3 regions of the Colwellia meonggei genome follow, and region 3 is predicted to be linked to each of the others. Evidence: predicted binding sites of a transcription regulator. Region 3 holds the regulator's gene; each other region holds the start of a gene.
The links. The regulator sigma-54, encoded in region 3, starts transcription at its own class of promoters, with help from an activator protein. The targets are predictions, from matches to a motif close to GTTGGCACGNNNNTNGNNT.
Positions count from the first base shown of each region.

Region 1: a site for sigma-54 is predicted at 4,627-4,645, ahead of AC27E9_RS04385 (DUF4097 family beta strand repeat-containing protein). Genes of this name have one in related genera too.
Region 2: a site for sigma-54 is predicted at 2,500-2,518, ahead of AC27E9_RS12135 (PEP-CTERM sorting domain-containing protein). Genes of this name have one in related genera too.

Region 1 is NZ_BAAJLZ010000001.1:977,021-987,435, reverse strand. Features, by position in the region: gene hppD (4-hydroxyphenylpyruvate dioxygenase) at 196-1,239, opposite strand; gene AC27E9_RS04390 (DEAD/DEAH box helicase) at 1,606-3,372, opposite strand; gene AC27E9_RS04385 (DUF4097 family beta strand repeat-containing protein) at 3,756-4,577, opposite strand; gene AC27E9_RS04380 (NADH-quinone oxidoreductase subunit N) at 4,767-6,266, opposite strand; gene AC27E9_RS04375 (complex I subunit 4 family protein) at 6,270-7,700, opposite strand; gene nuoL (NADH-quinone oxidoreductase subunit L) at 7,697-9,580, opposite strand; gene nuoK (NADH-quinone oxidoreductase subunit NuoK) at 9,586-9,894, opposite strand; gene nuoJ (NADH-quinone oxidoreductase subunit J) at 9,891-10,415, opposite strand, start outside; gene nuoI (NADH-quinone oxidoreductase subunit NuoI) at 10,415-10,415, opposite strand, start outside.
Region 2 is NZ_BAAJLZ010000004.1:285,352-295,766, forward strand. Features, by position in the region: gene AC27E9_RS12120 (AI-2E family transporter) at 1-926, shown strand, start outside; gene AC27E9_RS12125 (hypothetical protein) at 1,110-1,730, shown strand; gene AC27E9_RS12130 (DUF2947 domain-containing protein) at 1,800-2,276, opposite strand; gene AC27E9_RS12135 (PEP-CTERM sorting domain-containing protein) at 2,560-3,168, shown strand; gene AC27E9_RS12140 (SOS response-associated peptidase) at 3,347-3,904, shown strand; gene AC27E9_RS12145 (hypothetical protein) at 4,094-4,345, shown strand; gene AC27E9_RS12150 (hypothetical protein) at 4,521-4,778, shown strand; gene AC27E9_RS12155 (hypothetical protein) at 5,108-5,290, shown strand; gene AC27E9_RS12160 (hypothetical protein) at 5,467-5,808, opposite strand; gene AC27E9_RS12165 (hypothetical protein) at 5,931-6,062, shown strand; gene AC27E9_RS12170 (adenylate/guanylate cyclase domain-containing protein) at 6,427-7,659, shown strand; gene AC27E9_RS12175 (hypothetical protein) at 7,769-8,320, shown strand; gene AC27E9_RS12180 (hypothetical protein) at 8,408-9,037, shown strand; gene AC27E9_RS12185 (hypothetical protein) at 9,456-9,845, shown strand; tRNA gene AC27E9_RS12190 (tRNA-Val) at 9,919-9,995, opposite strand; gene AC27E9_RS12195 (MATE family efflux transporter) at 10,120-10,415, opposite strand, start outside.
Region 3 is NZ_BAAJLZ010000001.1:421,475-431,889, reverse strand. Features, by position in the region: gene AC27E9_RS02000 (KpsF/GutQ family sugar-phosphate isomerase) at 1-549, shown strand, start outside; gene kdsC (3-deoxy-manno-octulosonate-8-phosphatase KdsC) at 546-1,097, shown strand; gene lptC (LPS export ABC transporter periplasmic protein LptC) at 1,094-1,660, shown strand; gene lptA (lipopolysaccharide transport periplasmic protein LptA) at 1,626-2,171, shown strand; gene lptB (LPS export ABC transporter ATP-binding protein) at 2,172-2,903, shown strand; gene AC27E9_RS01975 (RNA polymerase factor sigma-54) at 2,967-4,475, shown strand; gene hpf (ribosome hibernation promoting factor) at 4,513-4,800, shown strand; gene ptsN (PTS IIA-like nitrogen regulatory protein PtsN) at 4,834-5,286, shown strand; gene rapZ (RNase adapter RapZ) at 5,293-6,147, shown strand; gene AC27E9_RS01955 (HPr family phosphocarrier protein) at 6,159-6,431, shown strand; gene mgtE (magnesium transporter) at 6,602-7,963, shown strand; gene pmbA (metalloprotease PmbA) at 8,121-9,476, opposite strand; gene yjgA (ribosome biogenesis factor YjgA) at 9,593-10,111, shown strand; gene AC27E9_RS01935 (succinylglutamate desuccinylase/aspartoacylase family protein) at 10,193-10,415, opposite strand, start outside.

The DNA.
Region 1 (10,415 bases), 560 kb from region 3:
ATAATGTCGGGAACAGAAAAATAACCGTTCGTCCTAAGCATATTCACTCTTTCACATCCATGTGATCGCGATATACCGTTCATCGGCGTGCATGAATGCACTAATGTCGTGAAGCCATGGATGGCTAGGAACGACCTAAAAATAAAAAAGCCAGCATAAGCTGGCTTTATAAGTATATTCCCAAATCAATAACGTTTATAAAACGCCACGTTCCATTTGGTTCAACTCTATTGATTTAAATAGCGCAGTAAAGTTACCTTCACCAAAACCTTTATCATCAACACGTTGGATCATTTCAATAAAGATCGGACCAAAGATATTTTTTGTGAATATTTGTAGTAAGTACGAATTTTCTTTTTGGCTATCAACTAATACTTGGTGATCTCGAATGCGTTGTGGATCTTCTTTTACCCAAGGAATGCGGTCAAAAACATCATCGTAATACTCAGGAACAATATTTAAAGTATCAATAATGTTTTTATCTAGTTGGTCTAACGAGCCAAGTAAATCATCAGAGATAAATGCTAAATGCTGAACACCTGGGCCATTGTACTCATCTAAATATTCATCAATTTGATTATTCTTCTTACCTTTACCTTCATTGATTGGGATACAGAATGTGCCACAAGGAGACTGTAGTGCATAAGAAATTAAAGCAGATTTTTCGCCTTTAATGTCAAAGTAACGAACATCAGTAAAACCAAATACGCCTTTATAAAAGTCTGCCCAGTGCTCCATTGTGCCTTGGTAAACATTATTGGTTAAATGGTCAACCGCTAAAAAGCCTTTGTCTTTAACAATTACTGGCTCAGCAAGGTCTTCACAGTCATCTTCATAGATAGAGCCTTTAGTACCGAACTTATCAATGAAATAAATTAAGCTATCACCGATACCAAAAATCGCTGGGTAAGGTAATTTGTTATCTGCGTCTTGTGCTGATTTAGCACCACGAGCAACAGCTTGTTCAAATGCAAATTCGGCATCTTCAACACGCCAGCCCATTGAACAAATTGCCGGACCGTGACTTTTCGCAAATTCACGCGAAAAACCCGCTTGCTCGTTGTTTAAGAAAAAATGAATATCATTTTGATTAAAATAATCGATATCACGGCCTTTGAATTTTTTTGTTTTAGAAAAGCCGAAACCATAGAATGCATTCTCCATAAAGTCAGAATCTGGTGATGCATACTCAATAAATTCAATACCACGTAAATTAAGTGGGTTTGTTGCTTCTGTCATAATTAACTCTCTCACGCTTGCAATAAAGCGATTATTACTGTGATTGTATGGCAGAGGAAGAGATTACAAAAACCGACAATTTTTAAGGCGTAAAACTATTGTTACGTATAATTCAGATGAATTTTAAGCGACTCTGATCCAGCCTATAGCTGGCTTAGCTCAGAGATGTAACAATAAATTTACAGTAATTTTCTGGCCTGAATAATCGTTCATATAAGCTCCGAAAAAAGGTAGCTTACAGTTTCATTACATAATCGTTCTACGTGACAATGTGATCTTAAACACAAAGCGTTAAGTTAAAATAGATATAAAAAAAGCGCTGCCTCATGAAGGGGCAGCGCTTTTCAAAATATTATAAATATTTGACTAGTTTGTGCGTTGTTCTCTACGTGGACGTGGTGAACGTTCCGCTGGAGCCGCTTGGCTATCAGAAACTGTAATATCTAACACTTGACGACGAACACGTACACGCTTCAATTGTTTAAATGACTTGTCTGGCATACCTTTAGGTAACTGCACAAAGCTGTGTTTATCATGCAAGTTAATCGCACCGATATAGCTGCTATCTAATGAGATCTCATTGGCAATTGCACCAACAATATCACCAGGACGTGCACCATGCTCTTTACCAACTTCAAGACGGTAAGTTTGCCAATCAACATCAGAACGCGCTACTTTTGCTTTACGCGGTGCACGCTCAGCACGGTTCTCGTTACGACCACGATCATTACGACCACCACGGCTATCATTGCGACCACGTCCATCGCGATCATTTCTGTCACGTGCTTCACGACGAGGTTTAGGGTCTTCTTTTGGCTGTAATGGTTGCTTCAATTGTTTTTGATACAATAAAGCAGCAGCTAAATCTGTCATTGAAAGTTCTGACTCATTCGCCATTGCTTCAATAATTTCGCGCATAGCTGTCAATTCTTTATCAGCAACAACGCTAGTTAGTTCATTACGTGTACGTTCAATACGTGCTTTACCAATTTCTTGAATGTTTGGTAAGTCATACATTTCAACCTTACCCGAAGTTAAACGCTCATAATGACGTAATGAGTACATTTCACGTGGACGAACAAAAGAGATTGACGTTCCGCTACGACCCGCACGACCTGTACGGCCAATACGGTGAACATACGCTTCATTATCGCCTGGTAAATCGTAGTTAATAACGTGTGAAATACGTGGAATATCAAGACCACGTGCAACAACATCAGTTGCAACTAATACAGAAGACTGGCCTGATTTGATTTGATCAACCGTACGCTCACGTTGCGATTGGTTCATATCACCATTAAGCGCAACTGCTGGGTAGCCTGCACGCTCTAATTTTTCTGCAACTTCAATAGTATCATTACGGGTACGAACGAAAATAATCATCGCATCGTAATCAACCGTTTCAGCAATACGCTCTAGCGCAGTCATTTTATTAATGCCACTAACTTTCCAAGCAAATTGCGCAATGTTAGCTTTCGCTTTCTTTACTGCAGCAATTTTAATGTGCTCAGGCTCTTTCAAGAAGCGATTAGCAACTTTACGTATTTGTGGTGGCATAGTTGCTGAAAATAATGCCATTTGAGTTTCTTTTGGTAAATGCTCAAGAATCCACTCGATATCTTCCAAGAAGCCCATGTTCAACATTTCATCTGCTTCATCAAGCACACAAAATGATAAGTTATTTAGTTTTAAACTTTTGCGACGCAAATGGTCCATTAAACGGCCCGGCGTACCAACAACCACTTGAGCACCACGCTCTAATTGTTGAAATTGTGGTTGGTAAGATTGACCACCATATAAAGTAGCAACACGAAGACCTTTCATGTTTTTAGCAAAACTTTCAATTGCCTCGGCGACTTGAATAGCAAGTTCACGCGTTGGTGCTAACACCATCAATTGTGGTTTACGAATTGAAACGTCAATTTTCGCTAATGCAGGTAAACCAAAGGCTGCGGTTTTACCCGTACCCGTCTGGGCTTCACCTAAGACATCACGGCCTTGCAATAAAGGTGGAATAGTTTGCGCTTGAATTGCAGTTGAAGATTCGAAACCTAGTGCTTTAACAGCAGAAACTAAGTTTTCAGGCAAACCAAGGGCGTCAAAGCCTACAGAGGCATTGTTAAGATCAGTCATATAAATTTTGTCTTCTCATGGTAGAAACTGGCTAAATGCCGAAATTCCTACGTACATATACGAGGAAACCACCAGGAAGACTTAAGGCACATTCGGTACGTTAGCTTTGAATAGCTAACTGGGCAAGTCTATTGGGCGGATATACCCCACTCATTTAAATACTCTGTAATTACGTTTAACAAGATAAATTCTCATCTCAATCACAGAGGCGCGCATTATACAGATGTCTGTTCTTTATACAAGGAATAATGCCATTTACATACGATTTAGCAACAAAACAGCCTCATTTTCTTCAAATAAGGTTATTTTGTTGCTAAAAGGTAGCAGCATAAATGACAACCATTTCTGCCGCTAGAATTTTAAACCACTGCTAATAGTTAACATTAACTGTCAATTTCAAAACCACCTTTAACTTCTTTTACACGTAGACCACCCGAGCCGCTATCTAGAATTTTTAAACCGCCCGCTTGTTCAACATCAATATCACCCGAGCCGTCATCAATAGTGATTACGCCATCAACTTTTCTCACAGTTAAGTCACCTGAGCCATCCTCAAATAGCGCGCTACCTGATATTTCTTTTGCATAAATACTGCCTGAGCCATCATCAATATCAACATTGCCGTCAATTTCACTTAATTCCATTGAGCCAGATCCGTCAACAATCGTGACATTACCTATAACATTATTGACATATAAGCTTCCTGAACCATCATCCACACTCAAGTTATTTTTAATATTAGTAATAGTAAGCTCACCCGAGCCATCTTTAACCTCAACTGCGCCATTAATATTACTTATACTTGCCGCACCTGAGCCATCTTCAACAGCTAGCATTAAGTGGCTAGGTACAGTTACCTTTAGGTTAATATGAGGAGAGTCTCCTTGCCAAAAGCCACTACTACTATTAATTTTTGCCACCAAAAATGCTGTTTTCCCTGAATTAGTTAATTCAAGTTGGTAGTTATCCGTATTACGCTTATCGGTGTAAATATCAGCAACAACCGTAATATCAGAAACGTTATCAGAGCCTGATATCACCAATGAACCCGCACCAGCTTCAACATCAAAAGCAGTTAACGTTGCTGCATCTATAATTAATTCTTTTTGATCATGATGATTTGCATGAGAAGGATTGGCGACGACAATACAGCCACTTAGCAATGTTGCACTTGTGACACATAGTAATGATGAAAGTAATTTCATTGGTATATTCCCTTGTTAAAACATATTTTTTAATTATCTTTCAATAGATAATCAATAATCACGCCAATTAGTTAACTCAATTAAAATCAATAAGTTGATGTAAATTGTGAATTATAAAACAAGATAAAAAATACAAGTTTTGGTTAAAATCACAATTAATTGGTATTTTAACCAAGTTCATAATTACTTTTAAGAAACAATAAATTGGCTAACAACATCAGGGAAAATTCCAAAAACTAAACCGATAATAATAAAACTATATACCAGCACTTTTTCAATCACTGCTCGCTCAAGTTTTTTAACCTCATTGCCACCCTCTGGCTCTACTTCAAATAACTTAAAAATAATGGGTAAGTAATACGCTAAACTAATACCACTGCCAACAATTAAGGTAATAATTAACCACCAAGCATGGGCTATTGTCGCCTGACTTAAAATATAAAACTTACCAATAAAGCCCATAGTTAAAGGAATGCCTGCTAAACTTAATATCGCAAGGATAACCAATAAACCGTAACTTGGTGTGCGCCAAAACAAGCCTTGTAAATCATTTAATACCGGTTCTTCTTGATAATGTTTAACGACCCTATCTCCTGTTAAACACTGTGTTTGCAGTGAGGCAATAACCAAAAACAATGATATATTGGCAACAACATAGGCACTTAAATAAAATAAAACGCTTTGCCAAGTAAAGGCTAAACTTTCTCCTGAAATAACAATGACAACAATTAACAAGTACCCCATATGAGCAATAGAAGAATATGCGATGAGCCGCTTTAAGTTGCTTTGTTTTAAAGCCAATACATTACCTATTAACATAGATGCGATAGCCAAAACAATTAACAGCAATTGCAAATTACCATGCAACATATATCGTTGCGCAATCACACATTTCACCAGCACCACAAACATAGCAATTTTTGAGACAGTTGCCATCAATGAGGTCACTGGAGTCGGCGCACCTTGATAAACGTCGGGAGTCCAAAAGTGAAACGGTGCTATTGAAAGCTTGAATGCGATACCCGAAATAAACAATAAAATACCTAATTCAAAAAACAATCGTAAATTCTGCTGGTGATACATATCATTTGGTAGATTAGCATCAAAGCTCATAGTGCCAGTGACACTATAAATAAAGGCAATACCAAGCAACATAAAATTTGAAGCACTGGCGCTAAGTACTAAATATTTAAAGCCACTTTCGACGCTATAATTGCTCTCTCGATGATACCCCACTAGTCCTACTAAGCTTATGCTCAACAACTCAAAACCTAGAAACAAACTAGCAAAGTGATGACTTGTTACCAGCACACCAGCACCTAACACCAGTAGCATTAACAATAAATAATATTCATCATGTACTTCTATATGATTCTTTAAGAACTGATAGCTCATATGCAAAGAAGCTAAAGCCGCAACCAGAACTAGGCTAAAAGCAAAAGCGCTGTTGCTATCGACTTTTAATAACTGGGTTACCGCAGTTGGTTGAATTGCAAGTAAATTTACACTGGCGATTAATGCTGTAATTAACACTGCAGCAGTAAACAGCGCTATCGTGTGCTGAGAACGACGCCAAGCAACAAGTATCAATGCTAACGCGATACCAAAAGCGACAATAAGTTGCGGTAAAATGGTTTGAATAATATCTAAACTTAACGAAGCATGGGTATCAGCCGCTGTTATCATCATCACTTAGACTCCAAATGAAAATTTAAGTAATAAGCTTGGGTATAAACCTATTACTAACAACATTAAAAATAACGTGCTACAAATCATCAATTCACGTGGCGCGAGATCAATAATTTCTTGCTTCGCCAGTCCTTGAAAGCTTGTTTGAAATAGCACCATGCCATAAATAACCGAGCCAATTAGACCAAAGGCGGCAATAACAGCAAATATTGGCAATGTTTGAAATGCGCCAATTAAACTGAAAAATTCACCAATAAAGTTTGCTAAACCAGGTAAACCAAAAGCCGCTCCAGCAAATGCTAAAGCAAAGCCCCCCATACGTGGTGCACTTTGCCAGAATCCACCCATATCGGCTAAGCTGCGACTATGTATACGCTGATAAATCATGCCAGCTAAGGAGAATAATGCTGCACTACTTAAACCATGAGCGATCATAGTGATAATAGCGCCTTGAAATGCAATATCATTAAAAGCAAATAACGCCAACATCACAAAACCCATATGGCTAATACTGCTATAGGCCACTAAACGTTTAAAATCATGCTGAGCAAAAGCCATTTTTGCGCCATAAACAATACTTACTACTGCGAGTGTTGCGGCAATAGGTGCAAACTGAGCACTTGCTTCAGGAAATAAGAAAATAACAAAACGAATGAGACCATATGCACCCGTTTTCAATAACACACCTGCTAATAATACGCTGCCCGCTGTTGGTGCTTGCGTATGAGCATCAGGTAACCAACTGTGTACCGGCACTGAGGGTAACTTAACGGCAAAGGCAATAAAAAAACCGATCATTAAATACTGACTTAATGACAACGGCAGATTTAAACTTAACCAATCGAGGTAGTAAAAACTCAACTCGCCAGTTTGTAGTAAATGAAAATATCCGGTGGCGATAATTGCCACTAACATTAATAAACTACTAACCTGAGTGAAGATAAAAAACTTTAAAGCGGCAAAGTGTCGATTTTCATGACCCCAGATAGCGATAATAGCAGTCATTGGCAACAGCATAACTTCCCAAAAGAAGAAGAATAAAAACATATCAACGGCAACAAAAACACCAATAATGCCTGCAATTGTTGCCAATAAATTAAAATAATAGAAACCGGCCTTGTGCTTAATTTCCTGCCAAGAAACTAGTACACAAATAATCGCCAGCAACCAAGTAAGGGCGATTAATACTATACTGAGTTGGTCAAGCCCAATGCTGTACTCGATATTAAAGGTGTCAATCCAACTTACTCGGCTTAATACGGTTAAGCTTTCAAAGTTATGATTTGCTGTTACAACAAAAATACAAAATACTGTTGCTAGTAAAGTAAGTACCAGCAAGGCACACCATTTAGCACTACCACGCCATCGGTTTTCACAACCCCATGACAATATGCCAGCAATAAATAAAGTGACCATGATAAAAGTTAACGTCATAGAATAGTCACTCCTACCAGTACCAAAATCGACAACCCGAACGCCGCTATATACCAACGCAAGCTACCGTTTTGTATCATTGTCATAACGTCATGCCATAGACCTATATACCAAGCACTCGACATTAAGGTCTTATCAACAATATCATTCCGATTTAATTTTGCTAACCACGTATAAGGTAAAATGAATAACCGTTTGTATAAATTATCAAACCCCAATCCATTGCGGCAAAAAACCGCAAAACTATGTGTACTTGCCGATAGCACATAATCATCTTGACCTTTTGTCAGTCGGTAATTTTTAAAGTAATACCAAGCGAATAAAATACCAACAAACGGCGTAGCAATAGCAACAGAGTGCAACCAACTAGGTTCATTTTCGAATGAAATGCTCGCCCTAGCACTCTGGAATACCTGATTCAAATCGAGTGAAATTAGCCCTCCAAATAACGACAACATTGCCAATACTACAAGCGCTGAACGCATCAAGTTTGCTTTTTCAACCACTAAACCTGTGCGATAACGTTTGTTACCTAAGAAAGCTAAAAAGAACAAACGACAACTATAAATACTAGTTATGAAGGCACCAATGATTGCGCACCACCATAACGCTGGACCAGCTGTATTTGATGACCATAATTGAGCAATTATTGCTTCTTTTGAAAAGAAGCCTGATGTACCCGGCAAAGCCATTAAACAAATGAGACCAACAACAAATAATGCGCTTTCAACTGGCAACTTCTTCAATAAGCCGCCCATTTTGAAAAGATCTTGCTGGTGGTGTAACGCTAAAATCACCGCGCCTGCAGTTAAAAAAAGCAATGCTTTAAAAAATGCGTGCGTCATTAAATGAAAGACGCCCGCCGACCATGCGCCAGCGCCTAAGGCTAGCATCATATAGCCAATTTGACTCATGGTTGAATATGCCAATACTCGCTTAATGTCGGTTTGTGCAAGAGCAGCAAAACCCGCTAACAATAACGTAATAGCTCCTAACCAAGCGACATAAGTCATGACTTCCGGTGAAAACATGAATAAATGATGCATGCGGGCAATTAAATATACTCCAGCGGTTACCATAGTTGCAGCGTGAATTAAGGCACTTACAGGGGTTGGTCCAGCCATAGCATCAGGCAACCAAGTTTGCAGAGGTAACTGCGCAGATTTACCAACCGCACCACCTAGTAGCAATAACGCTATCCAATAAATATCATTAAGTTGCTCAGTGCTAAAGCCTGTACCAGAAGAGCCAATTTGCTGTAATAAAGAACTAAGTGCTTCAATATTAAGTTGTCCAAAACTATTAAATAACAACAGTAGACCTATAGCCATGGAAGTATCACCAATACGAGTAACAATAAAAGCTTTTCGTGCTGCCAATACATTTGCTTTTTCGTGATACCAAAAACCAATCAGTAAGAAGCTACATAACCCAACCCCTTCCCAGCCTAAATAAAGCAATACTAAGTTATCGGCTAGTACTAAAACTAACATGGCCACAATAAACAAATTCATATAAGCCATAAAACGAGTAAAGTTAGCATCGTCTTTCATATAGGCAGCAGCAAATAAATGAATAAGAAAACCAATACCTGTTACGACACAGATCATCACGGCAGATAGACCATCAAGGTAGAAACTCATATTAACGTCACTACTACCCTGTTTAGTGACTAAATTAAACCAATGCCATAAATTTGCTGTCATGACAGAATCAGGCATTGCCGATAACTCAAGTACCAGCAGCATACTCACTAATGCGGCAATAGCCATAGCACCAACACTAATAAAACTTGCCACGTGCCACGACAATCGTTTGGCAAAAACAATAAGTAATATAAAACTGATTAAAGGGTAAAAAGGTAAACTGGCCAATAGCATAATGCTCACCCCTTCATCTTATTGAGCAAATCAATATCTAACGAACGATATTTCTTTTGCATACGAATTAATAATGCCAGACCGACCGCAACCTCTGCAGCGGCAAGCGTTAAAATAAGAATAAACATCACTTGTCCATCAGCCTGTTGCCAGGCACTACCGGCACCAATGAAAGCGACACCAACAGCATTCAACATCACTTCTAAGCTCATCAATATAAATAAAGTGTTTTTTCTAGCCACAACACCGATAAAGCCAATAGTAAATAATAAACTCGATAGCACGAGTACATGAAACAAAGGGATAGCTGTCATCTTTGGCTCCCTTGGCTTTCTGGTTTCGCATAATGATAGCCCGCCAACAACCCCGCCAAGAGCAGAAATGAAGCAATTTCTACGGCTAACAAGTAAGGGCCATATAGCATAATACCGACAGATTTAGAGCTAATAACTTTAACTTGTAAGGATTGCTGTATTTGGGCGTTATTGATAATTACTACCAACTCAATCAATAATGCAAAGGCGAGAAACATGGCACCAAACATATTCGCAACGCCACGATTTTGCGGAGCATGTTGCGTTTCATCTTTCCCTAAACCAAACATTAATACTGCAAAAACAAACAACACCAATATCGCACCAGCATAAACAATGACTTCTAAACCAGCGGCAAATGGCGCCCCCATTAAGTAAAAACACACGGCCACGGCCAATAAAGATACGACTAAATACAACAATGCATGAACTGTATTATTACCTGTCACCACTTTTAAACTCGCCACAACGGCAACAGTAGCCGCCAAGTAAAACAAGCTTTCAATGGATGCAAAATAACT
Region 2 (10,415 bases), on a different contig from region 3:
TTTTACTCTCAGCGTTTATCGCCATTATTTGTAACCCTTTAGTGGTTAAAGCGGCTAAATATAAAATTCCCAAACCGATTGCCGTTATTTTTGTTATCGGTATCTTTGTTTCAATCGCGTTATCATTAGCTGGCTTAGTTGGAAACTCTCTTAATGAGCTATCGCAACTATTGCCAGACTATCGCGCGCAACTTCAAGAAGAGTTTGTTTGGTTAACTCAACAGCTTGATGCATATAATATTAAGATTTCTTCTGATCTATTAATTGAGTATTTTGACCCAGCAGCAGCTATGGGCTTAGCAGCTAATATGCTCAGCGGGTTAGGTGGCGTAATGGCGAACTTATTCTTAATTATTATCACCGTAATATTTATGTTGTTTGAAGCATCAACCGTCTCTCATAAGTTACATCTAGCGTTGGATGATCCTGAAGCGCGTTTAAAGCAAATTGACCAATTCTTGGAATCTGTGAATAACTATTTGGCAATAAAAACTTTAGTAAGCATAGCAACCGGTGTTTGTGTTTCGGTTATGTTGTGGGCATTTGGTTTAGACTTCTTTTTATTATGGGGTGTATTAGCTTTCTTACTCAACTATATTCCAAATATTGGTTCTATTATTGCCGCAGTACCTGCAATGTCGTTAGCGGTATTACAATTAGGGCCTGCAGCGGCCGGTTTTATTGGTTTAGGATATTTAACTATTAATACGGTTATGGGTAATGTGGTTGAGCCTCGTTATTTAGGTAAAGGCTTAGGGCTTTCAACGTTAGTCGTGTTCTTATCATTAATTTTTTGGGGATGGTTGCTTGGTACAGTAGGTATGTTGTTATCGGTGCCATTAACTATGGTCATTAAAATAGCATTAGAAAACTCCGCAGAAGGGCGCTGGTTTGCGGTAATGCTCTCTAGCGAAGATGCTCAGTAATACTTTATTTTTCTGTGTTATTTCAAAAGGTAGCTTAGGCTACCTTTTTACTTTCCATTCCTTTATTCCTTACACTTTCTAACACATTGCCTTGATTAACTAACAGTTTCATTACTGAAGTGAACACTCCTCTACTTTATGCTGTATTCATCAGCTTTAGTAAAACGTTTGGTAAGGACACTTATGTTATCTCGCTCAGTAAGTCACAAAAACTCGATAGCTTTTGGTATTAAATATTTAATGACACCGCTGGTTGTTATTTTGTTTTTATCTGCCTTTAGTGCCAGCGCTAGTCAATCACCAAAGTTTGGATTTTTTATTAAAAATGAAGTTAACGGTGATGATTATATTTCGGGAGTTGGCAGTGAAATTTGGTTAACTAACCGAGATTCAAATTTTGGTATGTCGGTGTTAACCTCAATTGGTAAAGCAGAAGTGACAGACCGAGAAGGTACTCAGCATGATTATATCGCTTGGGAAGCTGGCTTTAAATTTGGTTATTTTTCTGACATTTTCGCTTATGCAGAAGTCGGTTTTGATCTAGGGGAGTTGGCATTTCAGGATCGAGATGAAGATCATCATTACCGAGTTTTTCACAATGATGACGATAATGATTTTGTTGTGGTAAATAGAAGCCACCATGATGACTCAAATGACATTGATGGTTATGTTGGCGTTGGCGCTGGTTTCAAATTCGAGCACTTGCAAATTGAAGCATTTACTCGTTATAGACAAGTTGATGGAGAGCACTGGAAAGCTGATAGCCAGGCGTACACAGGGGCTAAGCTGTCGGTAGTTTTTTAAAAAATGCTTGATGAAAAAGGAGCATTTTGCTCCTTTAATCGAAGTCTAAGTTAGATAAACTCAACTTATTTAGCTTGGTTTATTACCTATTTTAAAATAGCCTGTTGATAAAAATTGCACCGTCTCTTTACGCTTCTTACCAATTAAAATTGGCCCATCATCCATAAATAAAAAGTTTTTCCAGCAACGTTTAAATACTGCCCAAGTCGTTTCAATAACATTATTGCGACTACTGCAGTAATAAACTACTGTGTTGTTATCCCAATTTAGATGCTGCAGTATTTGCTCCGGTAATTGTTTATCATCACCGTCCCAGGTACTTTCCCATTTACCACTATCGAGCCATGAACTGCCACTTTCAACCCAATCTCCTTTTTTGAAAAAGTCAGGGTGATCAACTTGCTTACTAATATTGCCGTCCCACAATACTTTTGCCCTATTAGCGGTCATAGGTTTAATTTTTTCTTTATCGCTATCAGTAATAGGTAAACTTTTATGCTTGAATATCCAAGCGTTTTTTAATTCTTCAATTGTGGTGTAATTCATAGTTGTTATCGTAATGGTTTATGTGGCTATTATAACAACTGCTATTATTTTCTCACTAAGAAAACTTGCATGAATTTAGAATATCAATATGTGGATTAGTATATGTTTAGGGTGATATGTTATTGGCATTGATATTAAGATATTAATGTCAGAATATTTTGCAACTTATAATGTGAATGTTGAATTAATTAAAATAATTCATTTTAAAACAATGCATTAACTTTTTGGCAAGAGGTTTGCTTTGGCTTGTATGTTATTTATAAGTGTTTAGGGAAAACATGTTATGAAGTTAGTAAAAGTTATTGGTTTTTTATTTATATCTTTATTTGCTATGTCAGCAAATGCCTCTGTAATGAGAACGGTGGTTTCTGAAAACTCGCCTGGTACAAATGGCTCGTGGTCGTTTGGTACTATTTTTACTGTTGGCGCTAACGATATTAATGTAACTTCACTTGGAGCATACGATTATTTAGGGAATGGCTTCTTAAGTGATTCAATAAAAGTTGGAATTTTTGATGAAACTTCGGGAGTTTTATTAGCTTCAACAGACGTAGATTCTAGTGATTTTATTTTGAATTCGTATAGATACTCTTTAGTGAATATTAATTTATTTTCAGGTCAACAATATAGATTGGTTGCTGTTAGCGCGAATGACAATTATATTCAAGGTGGCGGGGTTTGGAACTACTCGACAGACTTGAGTGTTGATGGATATGGTTATTGTTCAAGTACGTTAATTACTAAATGTGATAACAACACTGAGGGAGATTACGGAATGGCTAATTTTCAATATGATACCGGTTTGACATCAGTTCCAGAGCCGGAAACTCTATTGATATTTGCACTTGGATTAATTGGAATTGCTGTCTCCAGAAAAAATAAAAACATTTAGATTTTTATGAGTATTTTGAAAGTTAAGCTCCAATATTTATTGGAGCTTTTGTTTAACATAACCAATAATGTGAGTTTATAAAATAACATTATTGATTTTATATTATTATCCCTTTTAGCAGTCAAAGCTAACATCAGTATAGAACTCTTTAATAGCCGAGCTAACTATGTGCGGTAGAATGAACGTTATTAATGATCCCCTATGTCAAATTGTTAGTGACACCTTGGGTATTAAATTCTGGGCAGACTCAAACCACGACTTATGCCCAAGCCAAAAAACAGCTACCATAACGGCAATTAATGGCATTTATCAGCAGCAAGATGCTAACTGGGGCATACAGCCTAGTTGGTCGAAAAGGTTACTGATTAATGCCCAAAGTGAAACCGTTGCTGAAAAGCCTACTTTTAAGCATGCGTTTAACCATAACCGTTGCCTAGTGCCATGCTCGGGTTGGTATGAATGGCGAGTAGAAGAGGGGAGAAAGGTTAAATACCTATTTTCTCATGTAGATAATCAGCCTATTTATATGGCTGGAATAGCCTATCAAAGTGAAACGCCGCAGTTAGTTACATTGACAACTTCTCCAAACGAAAAATGTAAGCTTTATCATAAACGTATGCCTGTATTGATATTACCCGAAAATATTCATTATTGGTTTAACTCCGCAAGTGAGTATTTGTCGCCATTAATGCAAGCCGTGAATAGTGAATTAATTAATGTTACTAAGGCTGCGTAAAATTCTTTTTTTTCTCGGTAACTTAGCTAGTAATACCCCTTTAAATCACACCATTTGAACATTAAAACTTCCGTGTAATGTCGTGTAATGGTTTTTATTAGTCATTTTTGTATCATCAACGGCTAATTTAAATCTGTTGTTTACTTGTCGCCAATTCTTTAAGCGACTAAACACATAAGGAGTGCTCTTTTGGCGTTATACTTTTTAACATATGATTTATGCGATAAAGCAAGTCATAAAAAGTTAATTAATGAACTTGAACAACTTGGTGCTATTCGCGTATTAGAAGCCATGTGGTGTTTAAATAAAGCAGACACGTCGGTTGAACAAATACGCGACCATTTTCAAGTTTTGCTTGCAGATAATGACGGACTCGTTGTTTCTGAAGTTAATCAATGGGCTGCGTTAAATGCCGAAAGAGTGCCACTAGCATTAAGTTAATATCTTTAACTAGAACTCCAATTTAAATAGCGGCTTATGTCGTGGTAATACTAATAAAGCATGATACTTGAAAGTTTATTATTTTATACGATAGTTAAATGACTTGCTTTGTTTAAGAATTGATCGAGTATCATTTTTCTTAATAGCCTAGATTATAATAAATGGAGATATGAAGATGAATAAACTATTACTTTTTATTGCTGTTAGTATGTTTTTTTCTAGCTTTGCATTTGCGGGAAAGATGTTTTACTACAAAGATGCCAATGGCGGTAAATATAAGATTTGTAAAGATAAAGATGGCTATGTTGTTTATAAACCAAGTGGTAAGAAAGTTGCTCACGGTGTAGAGCAATCTTGGAAAGAGGTTAAAAAGCAATATAGGCTTAGTAAGGCTTACAGGGAATCATCTAAGAAATACAAAGATTGTCCATGACTTTATAGACAACAAGGAAGTAAGTAATAGTCATTGATACTTGAAAGCTTGTAAAGGTGATAAGTAATCTGAGGTTCTATGGCATATATAAAAAACACCAATCACTAGAATTTGTAACAGTGTGATTTAACTAGAGACTTTGTTAGAGGTAAAATTACATTAATTAACGAGGTCAAAATTCCAAAAAACATTAACAAAAAATTTAAACGTGAGTGTTCTTAAGGTTAAGAACGAAGCCTGAGCAACGAGGGCGAGCCAGCGCGTCACTAATCTTGATATTTACGCATTTTGTACGATAGTTAAGTAACCCTAAGCAAGGAGTGCTTAACATGCATAATGCGAAACAAGAGCGCTTTAGCTATTTATCAGATAAAGTGGCTAAGCAAACCGCAACTCAACATGAAATGGCTGAGTATCACCTGCTCCTTGATGAATGGGGGCAGTCCCGCGAGCACAACGTCTTTGATGATTTTTTTCTCCGCGCTAAACAAGACAACCCCGACGACAATTAGTTGTAGTCATTATTATTTAACGTATTAATGACTACCTAGCACTATTGATGGTGGAGCATGTTGTTCATCCCACACTTTCTCAAATTTTTCTGCTTCACTATCTCTATGCGCCAAACATTTAGAGAATTTCGAGGTACTTTTCGGGCTTTTACAGCCTTTAGGTGAATGATAGTAATCTAGCAAGCTTGTTGTTTTTCACCACTAAACCTTCCCTTAACATTCACTTTAGACGTAGTAGAGCGATAAGACCTATATTTAGGAATTGACTTATTTTGAGTATAGGTTTTTTGTGTTTTATAGGTGTTCTTTTTAGCGCTACTCGACTTATTGTTTTTACGTTTTCGACAGTCTTGATATTCCTTATGCTTTCGGCGTTCTTTGTCTCTTAACCACTCATAGCTATCTTGTCTTAACTGACTTTGCACAGCTTTAAGCGAATCCCACTCTAACTGACACTTTGATCCTGCAAATGATGGCAAACTGAATATAACGAATAGGAGAAGTAAAAAATTGTACATATGTATCTTTATATCCTTATAGAGATTATGAGACATATAATACACATTTATTGATTAAGGTCATTGTGTATTTGAAGTTAATACATTAATGTAATCAGCCTGATAGGGAATAAGGGACTGATATGGAAATCAATTCTAACGCTAGCATTAGCCTACAAAATACGCAAAACATCTCGACAAATCCTACCGAGTTATTAAGTCATAATGTTGAAAAATCGACAAAACCAACACAAATTATTGAGTGGAATATTTAAAAGAGTGGCAAGTAATAGTGATAGGAGCACTAGAGAACAAAAAAAAGCAGGAAACAAAAAGCAGATATTAGAAATAGCGAAAATAGTGAAATTAGATAGCTTTTCTCGCACTCGATAAAAACGAATAGTTTTAAATTAATACTATGTAATGTCGTGTAATGGACATTTTTTCAGTGCTAAGTATCCTGTTTCCAAAATAAAAATAGCTATTATTTGAAGTATAAAGTGTATTTCAGTATTGCTATGTAAAAATAAATTTGAGAAAAGGAAATTTGCCTGTTTTAAACAAGGATTATTTCCTCATAATAAGCTGTTATACGAATTCCATATTTATATAGCATGGTGTAATTAAAGGATTAACATAATGATAGAAACGTTTTTGATTGAAAGTGCATTATCTTCTTTGTACGACTTATTGAAAAGCAAAGTTGAAATATCTCCTTCTGAAAGAGCTCGGTTTGATTTCATAATCAAGGACGAAAGCGGGAATAGAATTGCGATTGAAGTTAAGAATCAAAAAATAACTTTAAAAACTCTTCATTTACTTAAACAAGCTTTGGAAAACGAAAGTGATATTAAAAAGTTCTACTTAATTACACCAGAACCTCCAACTGTAAACTCTAAGTCAATGTTTGAAGAAACTTTCAGTAAAATGAAAGTTAAAACAGAATGGTTGGGTATTAATGAATATCTACAAAGTCAAGATATAGGCTTTGAATTAAATGGCGATATTAGAACATCATTAAAGAAACTCCAATCGGCAGCAATAACTTCCAAGTATGAAAATTACAGTTCTGATCATATCGGCTCAGATCTTGGCTATAGGTCTCGTACAGATAGCTTGAAAAAGAATATTAAAAATATTAAAAGTGGTGCTGACAGTTCAGACGTTAGGCTTGGGCTAAGAAGACAATTTCCCGATAGCACTATTGTGAAATTAGATAATGATTCTGAAAGCATTTCTAAACGTTTAAAGTTTGGTAAAAAGTTTGATGATGCTATTATTGTTTTGACTGATATTAAAAACTTCTCAAGTATTGTGTCTGTTGCTGATCCGGATGAATTAAATGAGTTAATGAGCAAGTACTATACGAATGCTAGAGAGTTAGTATTCAAGTATGGTGGTGTATTAGATAAGTTCATTGGAGATGCCGTCTTAGCTATATTTAATTACCCTGATAAAAGTGATGAGTCATTTAAAAACGCATTAAAATTTTGTTCTGATTTAATTCTTATGGGGGAGAACCTCCTAAGTGATTTTCAAAAAACACTAGATCAAGAAGTTGAAACAGGAACTAGAGTTGGTTTGGCGACAGGACCATTATATGCTTTGAACATTGGAAAAGGTGACATAGAAGTAACATTCATAGGCGACAAAATAAATTTTGCAGCTAGATTGGAAAAAAATTGCACAAATAATCATATCCTTATGAGTAATAGATATTTTCATAAATTAGATGATAATTCTTCCGAACTTACCTCAAAGCTAAAACTTAAAGAAATTAAAATTGACCCAAAAGATGCAAAAGGACAGACGGGTGTTACAACCGCGTGGGAAGTTAAATATGGCGAATTATCTATCATCAGTGGTAGTTAATTCGTATAACAAGTTGCTTAAACGAACTGCTAACAGTTGGCTATCGTTTCACTATTATAGCCAACAACTTTTTGCTTCTTAACGAGGCGTTAGCAGGCAAGGAAGTATCATGAGTGATAAAAATCACTTTTCAGATAGGCTTAGAGAGCCTTTAAATGAAACAACACGAAAAGTTAGACGAAACTTAATGGCTGCATCGGTCATAGGAGTAGTATTAACAAAGGTTGGTTTAGTACCCTCAAAAATATCTGCATTTGGTGTTGAATTTACTTCTGCAAATCAGCAAGCACTTATGACTTTGCTTGCAACTGCAATTGGATATTTTGCAGTTAGTTTTTTGGTTTATGTTTATTCGGAATTAACGGCATGGCAAATTGTTTTAACATCGAAGGAATTAGAGGAATTTAAAGAAGCGAGCAAAAACTCAGGCGGTCGTATATATGGCACTGATGAAGATGATAAGTTTAGAGATCATATTAAACATATTCACTTCAAATCTAGGCCTACTTTCTACTTACGATTGATGGTCGAGTTACTTATACCGTTAATATTTGCAGTATATTCTGCATTATCGCTAATAAATGCAGATACGCCAAAAACAGAAACCCCAAAACCTGTGGTGCAAAAGTCTGCTAACAAGCAAATTAATCAGGATAAATAACAGTTGGCTTTTTGCCCCTGCGTCGCTAATTTTAGCCAACAATTTTTCGTCTATTAATGTGGCGTTATATTTTAAATGGAGTTTCACGTGTTGCCGAGAGAGAAGTTGTTATTTATTAGTGCTATTTTTATTGCAATAAGCACAGTCATTATCTACTTCGCCAATTTCCATTCGGGCTTTTCTAACAATGCTTCTGACTGGGGAAGTTTTGGGAGTTATCTAGCTGGTACTATTACAATACCTTTTAGTTTCTTAACATTATATTTTATTTATAAGACATATATAGCTACAGAACAAACTTTAACTAATAATGTAACCTCATCAAGAATTGCAGAGGCTCATGCTGCAATCAAAGAAGCATCAGATTTTATTGAGGAGTCAATGGACAGTTCAGTGCAATTTCTTGATAAGAAAATTACTTTTAGAGAGTTACATATTGATCTAAATAACTTTCAGCATGTGCCATCACTAATTAAAAATGATAAAAGTTTCAATCACCGTTATAGAATATCTGTAGGTAAACCTTTCCTATGTTTATATGATTTTTTAAGATCTGCTGAGAGCCAATTTGGTATAACGCCAACCATTAGATTCTACAAAATACGATATCAGTGGTTGATAAATATACATAATCAACATGAGCTTAGTGTTTTAAACTTGTCAAAATATGGAATAACATCCAAACAAATGGAAGATTATTTTTATAGTCTAAATTAAAACATAACAAGTTGTTCAAGCGGGACAAATAACAGTTTGCTGGTTTCGCTCCGCTACACAATTATAGCCAACAATTTTTCCCGCTTAAGTGGTTGTTATTTTTTATAAATTTTAAATGGCCTTTTTAGGCTTTGAATTATTTTCAATATTGCAACTGGTGATAATCTCATCGGTTATTGCCGTTGCCATTGTTGATATTTTTACACCTTCCGCTGGTTCCATTAATTTTAATTGAATCAGTGTGAACAACCCTTCAGTTACGGCTACTTTTAAATCATTCGTCGTTTTGAAAATTCTTCGTATTACCGTCTATAGTTAGTGTTAAGGTAGAGGTGAGATTTTAGAATTTTGCGTAATTTTGCAGAGTTTAATAGTCACACCAGTGCACATAATTGGGATATTAAGATTTGGAGTTAGTATGCAGCCCCATGGTTCATATACATTAACTAGAAAAGATCAGGCCGTCATCGTTAAAGCTTTTGGAGCTTGGAATTTTGAAACCGCTGAAAATTGCGGCAAAGAGTTTATAAAGTTAGTTTGTGAACTGCGGCATAAGCCTTGGGGGTGCTTGCTTGACCTTACTGAGTGGGACTTATTTACACCTGATGCTTCGGCTTGTTTACATGAGTTAAATAAATGGTCAGGTAATAATAACCAAAAGTATGAGGTGGTAGTTTGTGACTCACCAACACAACATGCTTTAATTGAAAAAGATCATGACGTTCTGTTAAATGTTGAAACTAAGTTTTGCGAAAATATTGAGCAAGCATATCTATGGCTTGAATCTGTAGGTGTTATAAAAACATAGCAATTAGCAATACTGAGTTTTTAACTATGAGTAAATAAAGTATATGAAAGTATATGAAAGTAGAGAAGGAAATTGGTACGTCCGAGTGAATTCGAATCACCGACCTCATCCATGTCAAGGATGCGCTCTAACCAACTGAGCTACGGACGTATACAAGTTGAAGGACTCAACGAGGCGCTATGTTAGCGATCTGTATTAGCAAGTGCAAGCCCTTTTATATAAAACGCTGCTTGATTGCTGCTTAATTCAACAAACCGCTTTGTATTCAAACGAATTACTGCGCCGCTAACGTTTGTTGGTCAAAACGGTTTTGCACCACTTTTAGTCGCCATGCCAGTAGTACGGCGGCAACGGTTAAGCCTGAAATAAAACCTATCCAAAAACCATACGGACCTGTGGCCGGTACTATCCAGTCAGTGATGCCGAGAATTAACCCGAACGACAAGCCAACAATCCAATAAGAGAAAAACGTAATATAAAGAATTGATTTAGTGTCTTTATAGCCACGTAGTGCGCCAGCCGATATCACTTGTATTGCGTCTGAAAATTGAAACAGTGCTGCTAAAAACA
Region 3 (10,415 bases):
AAAGTATCACAAGAAGCTTGTCCATTAGGTTTAGCACCAACTTCGAGTACTACTGCTACTTTAGTGATGGGCGATGCTGTTGCTGTTGCACTTTTGAATGCTCGAGGCTTTACTGCTGACGACTTTGCGTTATCTCATCCAGGTGGTAGTTTAGGTAAGCGCCTACTATTACGTTTAACTGATATTATGCATAAAGATGACCGCATACCTGTTGTTAACGCTGATGCAAAAATTAAAGATGCTTTAGTTGAAATGTCGCTAAAAGGGCTAGGTATGACAGCTGTTGTTGATAAGAGCAGTACTTTAATAGGTTTATTTACTGACGGCGATTTACGCAGAATTTTAGACGCTAAAATTGATATTCATCAAGACGCAATAACTAGCGTAATGACCGAACAACCCTATGTAGCCGAACAAACAATGTTAGCGGCTGAAGCATTAAAAATAATGGAAGATAAAAAGATTAATGGCTTAATCATAGTCGATCATAACAATCAGCCAATTGGTGCCATGAATATGCACGACTTACTCAAATCAGGAGTGATATAACCTTGAATAGTTTATACGGGGCGGTAGCCGATAACATTTGGCAAAAAACAAAAAACATTAAGCTCTTTATCTGCGATATTGATGGTGTTTTTTCTGACGGACGTATTTACTTAGGCAATGCAGGTGAAGAGTTAAAAGCCTTTCATACTAAAGATGGTTATGGCATTAAAGCGTTAGGAGCCAGCGGTGTTGACGTTGGCGTTATTACCGGTCGACAATCGAATATTGTTCAAACCCGGATGAGCGCCTTAAACGTAAAACATATAGTGCAAGGGCAAGAAGATAAGCTACCTGCATTAAAAGCAATGGCAGAATCATTAAACCTTACAGCTGAAGAAATCGCCTATATTGGCGATGATATGCCAGATTTTGAGTGTTTAAATTATGTCGGCTTAAGTATTGCCGTTAGTGACGCCCACCCAGCAATTATCAATACCTGTGATTATATTACCTACACGCGTGGTGGTTTTGGCGCTGTACGCGAAGTTTGTGATTTGATTATGCAAAGTCAAAACACCTTAGCAAATGCCACAGGCGCCAGCATATGAATAGAATATACAGTGCAACCATAGCATTTTTTATTTTTGCTATAGGAACATATGGCCTAATGGAATGGTATGCCGCGAAAGAAGTTGACACTGATATTCTTGAAAACAGTAATGAACCAGAGTTTATTGCTGAGAACCTTAATAGCGATATTTATCAAGAAGCAGGTGACTTATCATACGTTGTTGAAGCACAACGTATGGAACATTATGCGCAATTAGAGGTCACACACTTTGAATACCCTCGTTATACTTTGTATCCAAAAAATAACAAGCCAACTTGGCAAGTTACGGCTAACGAGGGCACATTATACAACAATAACCGAGTTCGGTTAGAGAATCGTGTGCGCTTAATAGCCACCGATAAGGAAAGTTTGATCCAAGAAGTGCACGGAAAAAACTTAGAAATGGATTTAAAAAGCAATATTATCAGCTCAGAACAAACTATTCTGATATTAGGTAAAGGATTTACTATGTATGGCTCAGGATTAATTGTAGACTTAAACTCAACACAGATGACATTGACAGAACATGTACAAACCATTTACAAAAAAACTAAAAGCTAGCTTAGCCTGTATTACTGCAGCAATATTATTAATACCGGCAGTAAATGCTGAAAAATTTGATGTTGACCAAGAAATCAAAATTTCTTCATCACGGCAAGCTGCCGATCTAAAAAATAAAATTTTCAGTTATATCGACAATGTTATTATTTCGCAAGGCACACTCACTATTAACGCCGAGTTAGTGCAAGTTATTGCTCAAGCTGACAGCGAAGATAAAATTTATATTGCCAAAGGTTCACCTGCTACCTTTGAACAAACCCTTGAAGATGGCAGCCCAATTAATTTACAAGCCAATGAGATTAGATACGAACCTGCAAAGAGTATCGTCATTATTTCTGGCAACGCTTTACTAACACAAGAAGGCAGTGAAGTAAGTGGCAATAAAATCACCTATAACTTTGAAACTGAATACGTTAATGCAGAAAGCTTAGAAAATACGGTTGTTGAAACAGTTTTGCAGCCTAAAAGTAAGCCTGAACTACCGAAAAAATCAAAGGAACAGCAAAATTAAATGCCAATATCTACCTTATCAGCAACCGGTTTAGCAAAATCTTACAAAGGCCGAAAAGTTGTTAAAAATGTCAGTTTAAAAGTTTCTGCTGGGCAAATTGTTGGTTTACTTGGTCCTAATGGTGCAGGAAAAACCACCTCGTTCTATATGATTGTTGGTTTAGTCAATAATGATAGCGGAGCTATTGTACTTAACGAAGAAGATTTAACTTTGCTGCCAATGCATGAACGTGCTCGTAAGGGTATTGGCTACTTACCACAAGAAGCATCAATATTTCGGAAATTATCTGTCTACGACAACATAATGGCCATTTTACAAACGCGAAAATCATTAACTGATGTTGAAAAAGAAGAAAAACTTGAACACTTATTAGAAGAGTTCAATATCGGTCATATTAAAGACAATTTAGGTATGAGCCTGTCAGGTGGTGAACGTCGTCGAGTAGAAATTGCGCGAGCATTAGCTGCTGATCCAAAATTTATCTTGTTGGATGAACCTTTTGCAGGTGTTGATCCAATTTCAGTAGGTGATATAAAAAAAATTATCCTACACTTAAAGGAACGTGGTATTGGTATTCTAATTACTGATCATAACGTGCGCGAAACATTAGACGTTTGTGAACATGCGTATATTGTTAGCCATGGTGAACTTATTGCAGAAGGTGATGCGGATCAAATTCTTGCAAATCAACACGTAAGAGATGTATACCTAGGTGAACAATTCACGCTATAGTGAAATCAGCTTTAGCAATAAAATAACATTGTGTTAAATAGTAACAGGGAAAAGAAAATCTAAATGCGTCCTACTCTGCAGCTCCGTATCGGGCAACAGCTAACCATGACCCCGCAATTGCAACAAGCAATTAAATTGTTGCAATTGTCGACATTAGACCTACAGCAAGAGATTCAGGAAGCGCTTGAAAGTAATCCACTGCTTGAAATGGATGAAAACCAAACTAATACTACCGAAAATACCCCTGATAATTTAGAAGAAGCATTTTCCGCAAGTGTCGGCGAAAGCACTGAAGTAGCGACGCCAGATGGCAGTGAAGACTCTACTCCTACTATCGATGAAATCAGTTCTGCTGAAGGTATGGCAAAAACTGATATCCCAGAAGAATTAAATAACGACACCACTTGGGACGATAATTTTAGTGCCGGTGCTAGCAGCGGCGCAGTAGGCCCAGCCTCAGAAGATTATACTTACCAAGGCGAAACTAAAGACTCAATTCAAGATCACTTACTTTGGCAAATGGAGCTTACACCGTTTACCGAAACCGACCAGGCTATTGCAACAGCGATTATTGAAGCTGTCGATGAAGCTGGTTACCTTACAGTATCAGCTGAAGAAATTTTAGAAAGTGTTGGCATTGAAGACGTAGAACTTGACGAAATTGAAGTGGTTTTAAAACGTATTAATGTTTTTGATCCTGTAGGTGTCGCGGCCCGCTCTATTCCGGAGTGTTTACTAATTCAATTAAACCAGTTCTCAAGCGATACACCTTGGTTAGAGGAAAGTAAATTAGCGGTAGGTAAATATATCGATTTACTTGGTAATCGCGACTATCGCCAATTAATGCGTAAATTACGCCTAAAAGAAGATCAATTACGTGAAGTTATTCGCTTAATTCAGACACTTGATCCACGCCCTGGTGATAGCGTTATTAAGAGTGAAGAGCAATACGTTATACCTGATGTGTCAGTTGAAAAGAAAAATGGTCGTTGGACCGTTGAACTAAATCCTGATACTGCACCTAAGCTTTCGGTAAACCAGCAATATGCCGCGATGTCACGTTCAATGAAATCATCTACTGACTCGCAATTTATTCGTTCAAACCTGCAGGAAGCTAAGTGGTTTATAAAAAGTCTCGAAAGCCGTAATGATACCCTATTAAAAGTGTCAAATTGTATCGTTCAACGCCAACAAGGATTTTTTGAACATGGCCCTGAAGCCATGCGTCCTATGGTATTGAACGATATTGCTGAAGCTGTTGATATGCATGAATCAACCATTTCGCGTGTTACCACACAAAAATATATGCACACGCCACGAGGCATTTTCGAATTAAAATATTTCTTTTCTAGCCATGTCAGTACTGAGAATGGTGGCGAGTGTTCATCAACTGCCATTCGTGAGTTAATTAAAAAGTTAGTTTCTGCAGAAGTACCGGCCAAGCCACTGAGCGATAGTAAAATGGCAGATATTCTTGCAGAACAAGGTATTAAAGTGGCGAGACGTACCATAGCTAAATATCGCGAGTCACTTTCGATACCACCATCGAATCAACGTAAAAGCCTATTGTAGGCTTGGTTTATTTACCCGAAAAAGAGGATTGAAGCATATGCAAATTAATCTTACCGGACACCATGTCGATGTTACCGATTCATTACGTGATTATGTTAATGGAAAATTTGAAAAACTAGAGCGACATTTTGATCATATCAATAATGTTCATGTCGTGTTAACGGTGGAAAAGCTTAATCAAATTGCCGAATCAACGGTGCATTTAAGTGGTAGTGAAGTACATGCCAAAGCCGAAAATAGTGATATGTACGCTTCAATCGATTCACTGATTGATAAACTTGACCGCCAAATATTAAAATATAAAGGCAAAATTAGTAAACACTAATATCCCCCTTCGCATTAGGTTTTTGAAGTAATTATGAAGTTGCAAGACATCTTGACACCGGACTGCACTATATGTGCAGCTCCGGGCTCCAGTAAAAAACGCATATTAGAATATTTAAGTAGCTTGGCCTCTGAAAAATTGCCTAATCACGATACTTTTCAATTGTTAGAGAGCTTGGTTAAGCGTGAAAAAATGGGCTCTACTGGAATTGGTAACGGAATTGCAATTCCTCACGGACGTTTAGATACTGCTGATAAGCCAATTGCGGTAGTTATTACTACAGAACAAGCGATAAACTTTGATGCCATAGATCATAGACCTGTCGATATTTTTATTGCGCTATTTGTTGCCGAAGCTGAGTGTCAAAATCATTTATGTACATTACAAAGCATCGCCGAGATATTTCGCGACAAACAGTTTTGTAAACAAGTTCGTAAATGTGAAAGTAACCAAGCACTTTTTGAATTAATCCAACAAGCGAGTTAATTACCAGTGAAATTAATCATTGTCAGTGGCCGTTCCGGCTCAGGTAAAAGTGTGGCACTTAGAGTCTTAGAAGATTTAGGCTATTATTGTGTTGATAACATTCCGGTTAATTTGTTGCCCGCATTAACCCATACTGTGATCAATGATTACGAGAATGTTGCCGTTAGCCTTGATGTTCGTAATTTACCCGCCGACCCGAATGATGTTCCAGAGATTATCGATTACCTGCCCAGCGCGGTTGAATTAAACTTACTCTATTTAGATGCTGATGATAGCGATCTCATTCGCCGGTTTAGTGAAACTCGACGTTTACACCCTTTAATTAAACAAAATATCGCCCTTGATCAAGCGATTGCACTGGAAAAGCAATTACTTGCACCAATTGCGACTCGCGCGCATTTATATATTAATACCAGCCAACTTTCACCACACCAATTGGCTGATTTGGTACGAGAAAGAATTTTAGGCAAAAAATCTGGCTCAATGGTTATTGTTTTCGAATCTTTTGGTTTCAAGCACGGCGTTCCTCAAGATGCCGATTATGTTTTCGATGCTCGCTTCCTACCTAACCCTTATTGGGATAAAGAATTGAAAGGCTACACAGGTTTAGATAAACCAGTGCAAGATTTCTTAGCAAGCCAACCAATAGTGACCAAGTTTATCTGGCAAATAAACAGCTTTATGATGACTTGGTTACCGCACCTTGAGCGTAATAATCGTAGTTACGTCACTATCGCCATAGGTTGTACGGGTGGTAAGCACAGATCTGTTTATATCGCGGAATTACTTGCCAATAATATGCGTAAAGAGCGTGATGACGTGCAATCTCGTCACCGCGATTTAGCCCTAGCTAGCTCTTAACTCCCTTGTCTATGCCGATAAACCGCCAAGTAAAAATTATCAATAAGCTTGGGCTGCATGCCCGAGCAGCAACAAAGCTAGCACAATTAAGCCAGCGATTTAGTGCAGAAATTACAGTAGAACTTGATAATAATAGCGCAGATGCTGGCAGCATAATGGGCTTAATGCTACTTGCCGGCGCACAAGGGAAAGTCGTTAATGTCATTGCATCCGGAAAAGATGCTGAATTAGCGCTAGATGAAGTTTGCCAATTATTTAGCGATAAATTCGACGAAGAAGAATAGCCCTAGCTGCTCAACCAGTTTTTAAGTCAATAAAAAAGCTGCGAAAAGTCTCGAATTAAGATAAACTGCTTGTCGATATCTATTGGTTTTTGTTGCAATAATAGCTTAATAAATATCCTTCATAATAATAATTTTCAGTTTTCGTTTTTACAACGGCACAGGATAGCAATATGCCGGAAGTTTCTGAACAAGAGTACAGCCACCAACGCTTACAGCAAGTTAATGATGCCCTAGGCAGTGGTATGTATGTCTATGTCCGAAAGCTTTTGCAAGACATGCCCGCATTCGATCTGGCGCTATTACTAGAGTCCTCACCAACAAAAAGTCGTGCCGTACTTTGGCAGTTAATTGATACCGACCATCACGGCGAAGTACTTGAAGAACTTAATGAAGAAGTTCGTAAAGGTATTCTAAAAAACATTCGTCCTGAAAAGCTTGCTGCTGTTGCAGAGGGCATGGACGTTGATGATTTAGCAGAAGTTTTCCGTACTTTACCTGACAGCGTTTATCGAGAAGTGTTAAGCTCGATGGACTCGCAAGACCGTAGTCGAGTAGAAGCCGCGTTATCATACGAAGAAGATACCGCCGGCGGTATCATGAATACTGATACCATTTCCATTAGACCTGATGTAACAGTTGATGTGGTATTACGCTACTTGCGGCTGCGGGGAGAATTGCCAGAGGCAACAGATTCATTTTATGTGGTTGACCGTGAAGATCATTTTATTGGTGCCGTTTCCTTAACCGCTATAGTAACAGCAAAGCCAGAAACCATAGTTTCAAGCTTAATTGATGATGAAATTGAAGCGATTCCCGCCGACCTAAATGAAAAAGATGTTGCACAATTATTCGAGCGTCATGATTGGTTTTCAGCGCCAGTTGTCGACGACGAAGACCGCTTACTCGGTCGTATTACCGTTGATGACGTAGTTGATATTATTCGTGAAGAAGCTGAACACTCGATGATGAGTATGGCAGGTTTAGATGACGAAGCTGATACCTTTGCACCCGTTGTTAAAAGTACACAGCAGCGCTCTATTTGGCTAGGTGTTAACTTAGTTACTGCATTAATGGCTGTTGCGGTATCGAGCTTATTTGAAGGTATCTTAAGCCAATTAGCCATTCTAGCTGTGTTAAATTCTTTAGTGCCGAGTATGGGCGGTGTTGCTGGCAATCAAACCCTAACTTTGGTGATTCGTGGTATTGCTTTAGGGCATGTTGGCGAAAGTAACTCACGTACACTACTCTACAAAGAACTCGCGGTTGGCTTTTTTAACGGTATCATCTGGGCAGTTTTAATCGCGACTGTTGTTGCCATTTGGCAGCAAAACTTAATGCTTGGCGCAATTATCGCTTTTGCCATGTTAATGAATATGACCGCCGCAGGTATTGCCGGTGTCACTATTCCATTAATGTTAAAAAAAATGAATATTGACCCAGCACTCGCGGGTAGCGTTATCTTAACAACAGTTACTGATGTGGTAGGAATTTTTGCCTTTTTAGGTACAGCAACTTTGTTGCTAGGCAACTAGTACTTTACAAATCGTCGCAATAATATTTACGGTTCATTTAGATACCCGAAATACTATCGATCTAACCTATTGTCTTTCGATATTCACTTAAAGCTAGGAGCATAGAATCCAGCCATCTGATGAGTCGTTAACTCATCAGATAACAGAACCACGACAACTAATTGCCAGCAATTTGCATTTCATTGATAATGATAGAGCCGGTGCGGATGCTGCCACGCATATCAATATCATTACCTATAGCAACAATACCAGCAAACATATCTTGTAGTTTTCCGGCTATAGTAATTTCATCGACTGGGTAGGCAATCTCACCGTTTTCGACCCAAAAGCCAGCGGCGCCGCGAGAATAATCACCAGTAACCACATTAACACCTTGTCCCATTAATTCAGTGACTAATAAACCAGTTCCCAAGGTTTTAAGCATGGCATCAAACTCTCCACCCTGCCCTTGCTCTTTTATCGCGAGCTGCCAGTTGTGAATACCACCTGCATGGCCAGTTGATTGCATACCTAACTTGCGGGCTGAATAACTGGTAAGCAAATAAGTTGCTAGTCGGCCATCTGAAATAATTTCACGATCAACAGTTGCAATACCCTCAGCGTCAAAAGCACTGCTTGCTAGCGCTTTTTTCAAATGCGGACGTTCGTTAACAGTTAGAAACTCTGGAAAAACCTGCTTTCCCATTGAGTCCATTAAAAATGACGATTTACGGTATAAGTTCCCGCCACTAATAGCTGCTATATAATGACCAAAAAGTGTATTAGCAATATCTGCACGAAACATCACTGGCACTTTAGTTGTGGCAAGTTTATGAGCGCCTAAACGTGACAATGCTTCTGTAGCAGACTTTTGCCCGATACTTGTTGCACTCTCCATAGCATCAAACTGACGATTTACTGTATAAGCGTAGTCGCGCTGCATGTCTTCACCTTCATTGGCGATCATTACACAGCTTAAGCTATGGCGAGTACTTGGATAGCCAACCAGCTGACCATGGCTATTCCCGTATACCTTAAAACCTTCAAAGCTTGCTAACGTTGCACCATCAGAATTATTAATACGCGGATCATAAGCTAAGGCAGTATCTTCACATTCTTTTGCTAAAGTAATTGCTTGCTCGGTTGAAAGCGCTTTTGGGTGATATAAATCTAAATCCTCTGGCTCCATCGCTAATAATTCTTTATCAGCTAAGCCAGAACAATCATCAACAGAGGTATATTTGGCTATGTTTACCGCAGCTTCTATTGCTTGCTTTAATGCTTGCTCAGACAAATCTGCCGTTGAAGCGCTGCCTTTACGCCCTTCTTTATAAACAGTAATACCAAGAGCACCATCACTCGTAAACTCAACATTTTCAACTTCGCCCAAACGTGTACTCACACTTAAGCCTTGCTGACGGCTCATCGCGACTTCAGCGCCATCAGCACCTAATGTTTTGGCCATCGTCATTGCGTCATTCACACGTTGTTTAACATGCTCTATTTGCGTTTGGATACTATCAGAATCGCTCATGGGTAAATTACTTCTCACATTTAATGCTATTTTTTTCGATACCAGCAACAGGAATGTTTTTGCTGTAACGGCTTTGTTGTATACTATAGGGAATTATTACTTGATTACCCAACATTATGCCCCAGTCTGCCAACGATATCGACGAATTAGAAGAAGAATTACTGAGTAAATCAGAAATAAAACGTGAAATGCATCGACTACAAGATTTTGGTCTTGTTTTAGTGAAAATGTCTAAGCACCAACGTAGTCGATTGCCTCTAACAGATGAATTAAAAGATGCTATGGTGCTTGCCGACAAAATTACCAATAAGCACGAGGCATTACGCCGTCATATTCGCCATATCGCGAAAATATTGTCAGAGACTGATCTTGAGCCGATTAAACAAGCGATGGATGTCATGGCTAACAAGCATCAACAAGAGTCGTCAAAATTTGAAAAGCTTGAGCAAATGCGTGATGAACTTATTGAACAGGGTAGCGAATCTATCGAGGCGTTATTAGCAAAGTTCACCACTATGGAGCGTCAAAAGCTCAGACAGCTTGTGCGCCAAGCGAAAAAAGAACATAGCGCAGAAAAAACAGGTAAACATTACCGAGATTTATTTGCTTACTTAAAAGAACATGTAATTTTTTAAAGTAATAAATCACCAAAAACGCTTTGTTAACAGCCTCCTGATAACAAAGCGTTGCTAGTAAAACCTGAAATTCCTACCTATTTATAGCACACTATACTTACTAAAAACCTTATATAGTTCAGTACCTTGATTCACACTTGCTGAAGCAAAGTGCAAGATGGGGATCACAGGGTGATCTAAACTAATATAATGCAATGGATCACCATCGCCATAATTATCCATTCTAAGAATACGGGCTAATGGCTCACCAGCTACTAAAGGCTCACCAAACTCAGCTAAATAATCAACCATGCCACCCATAGGT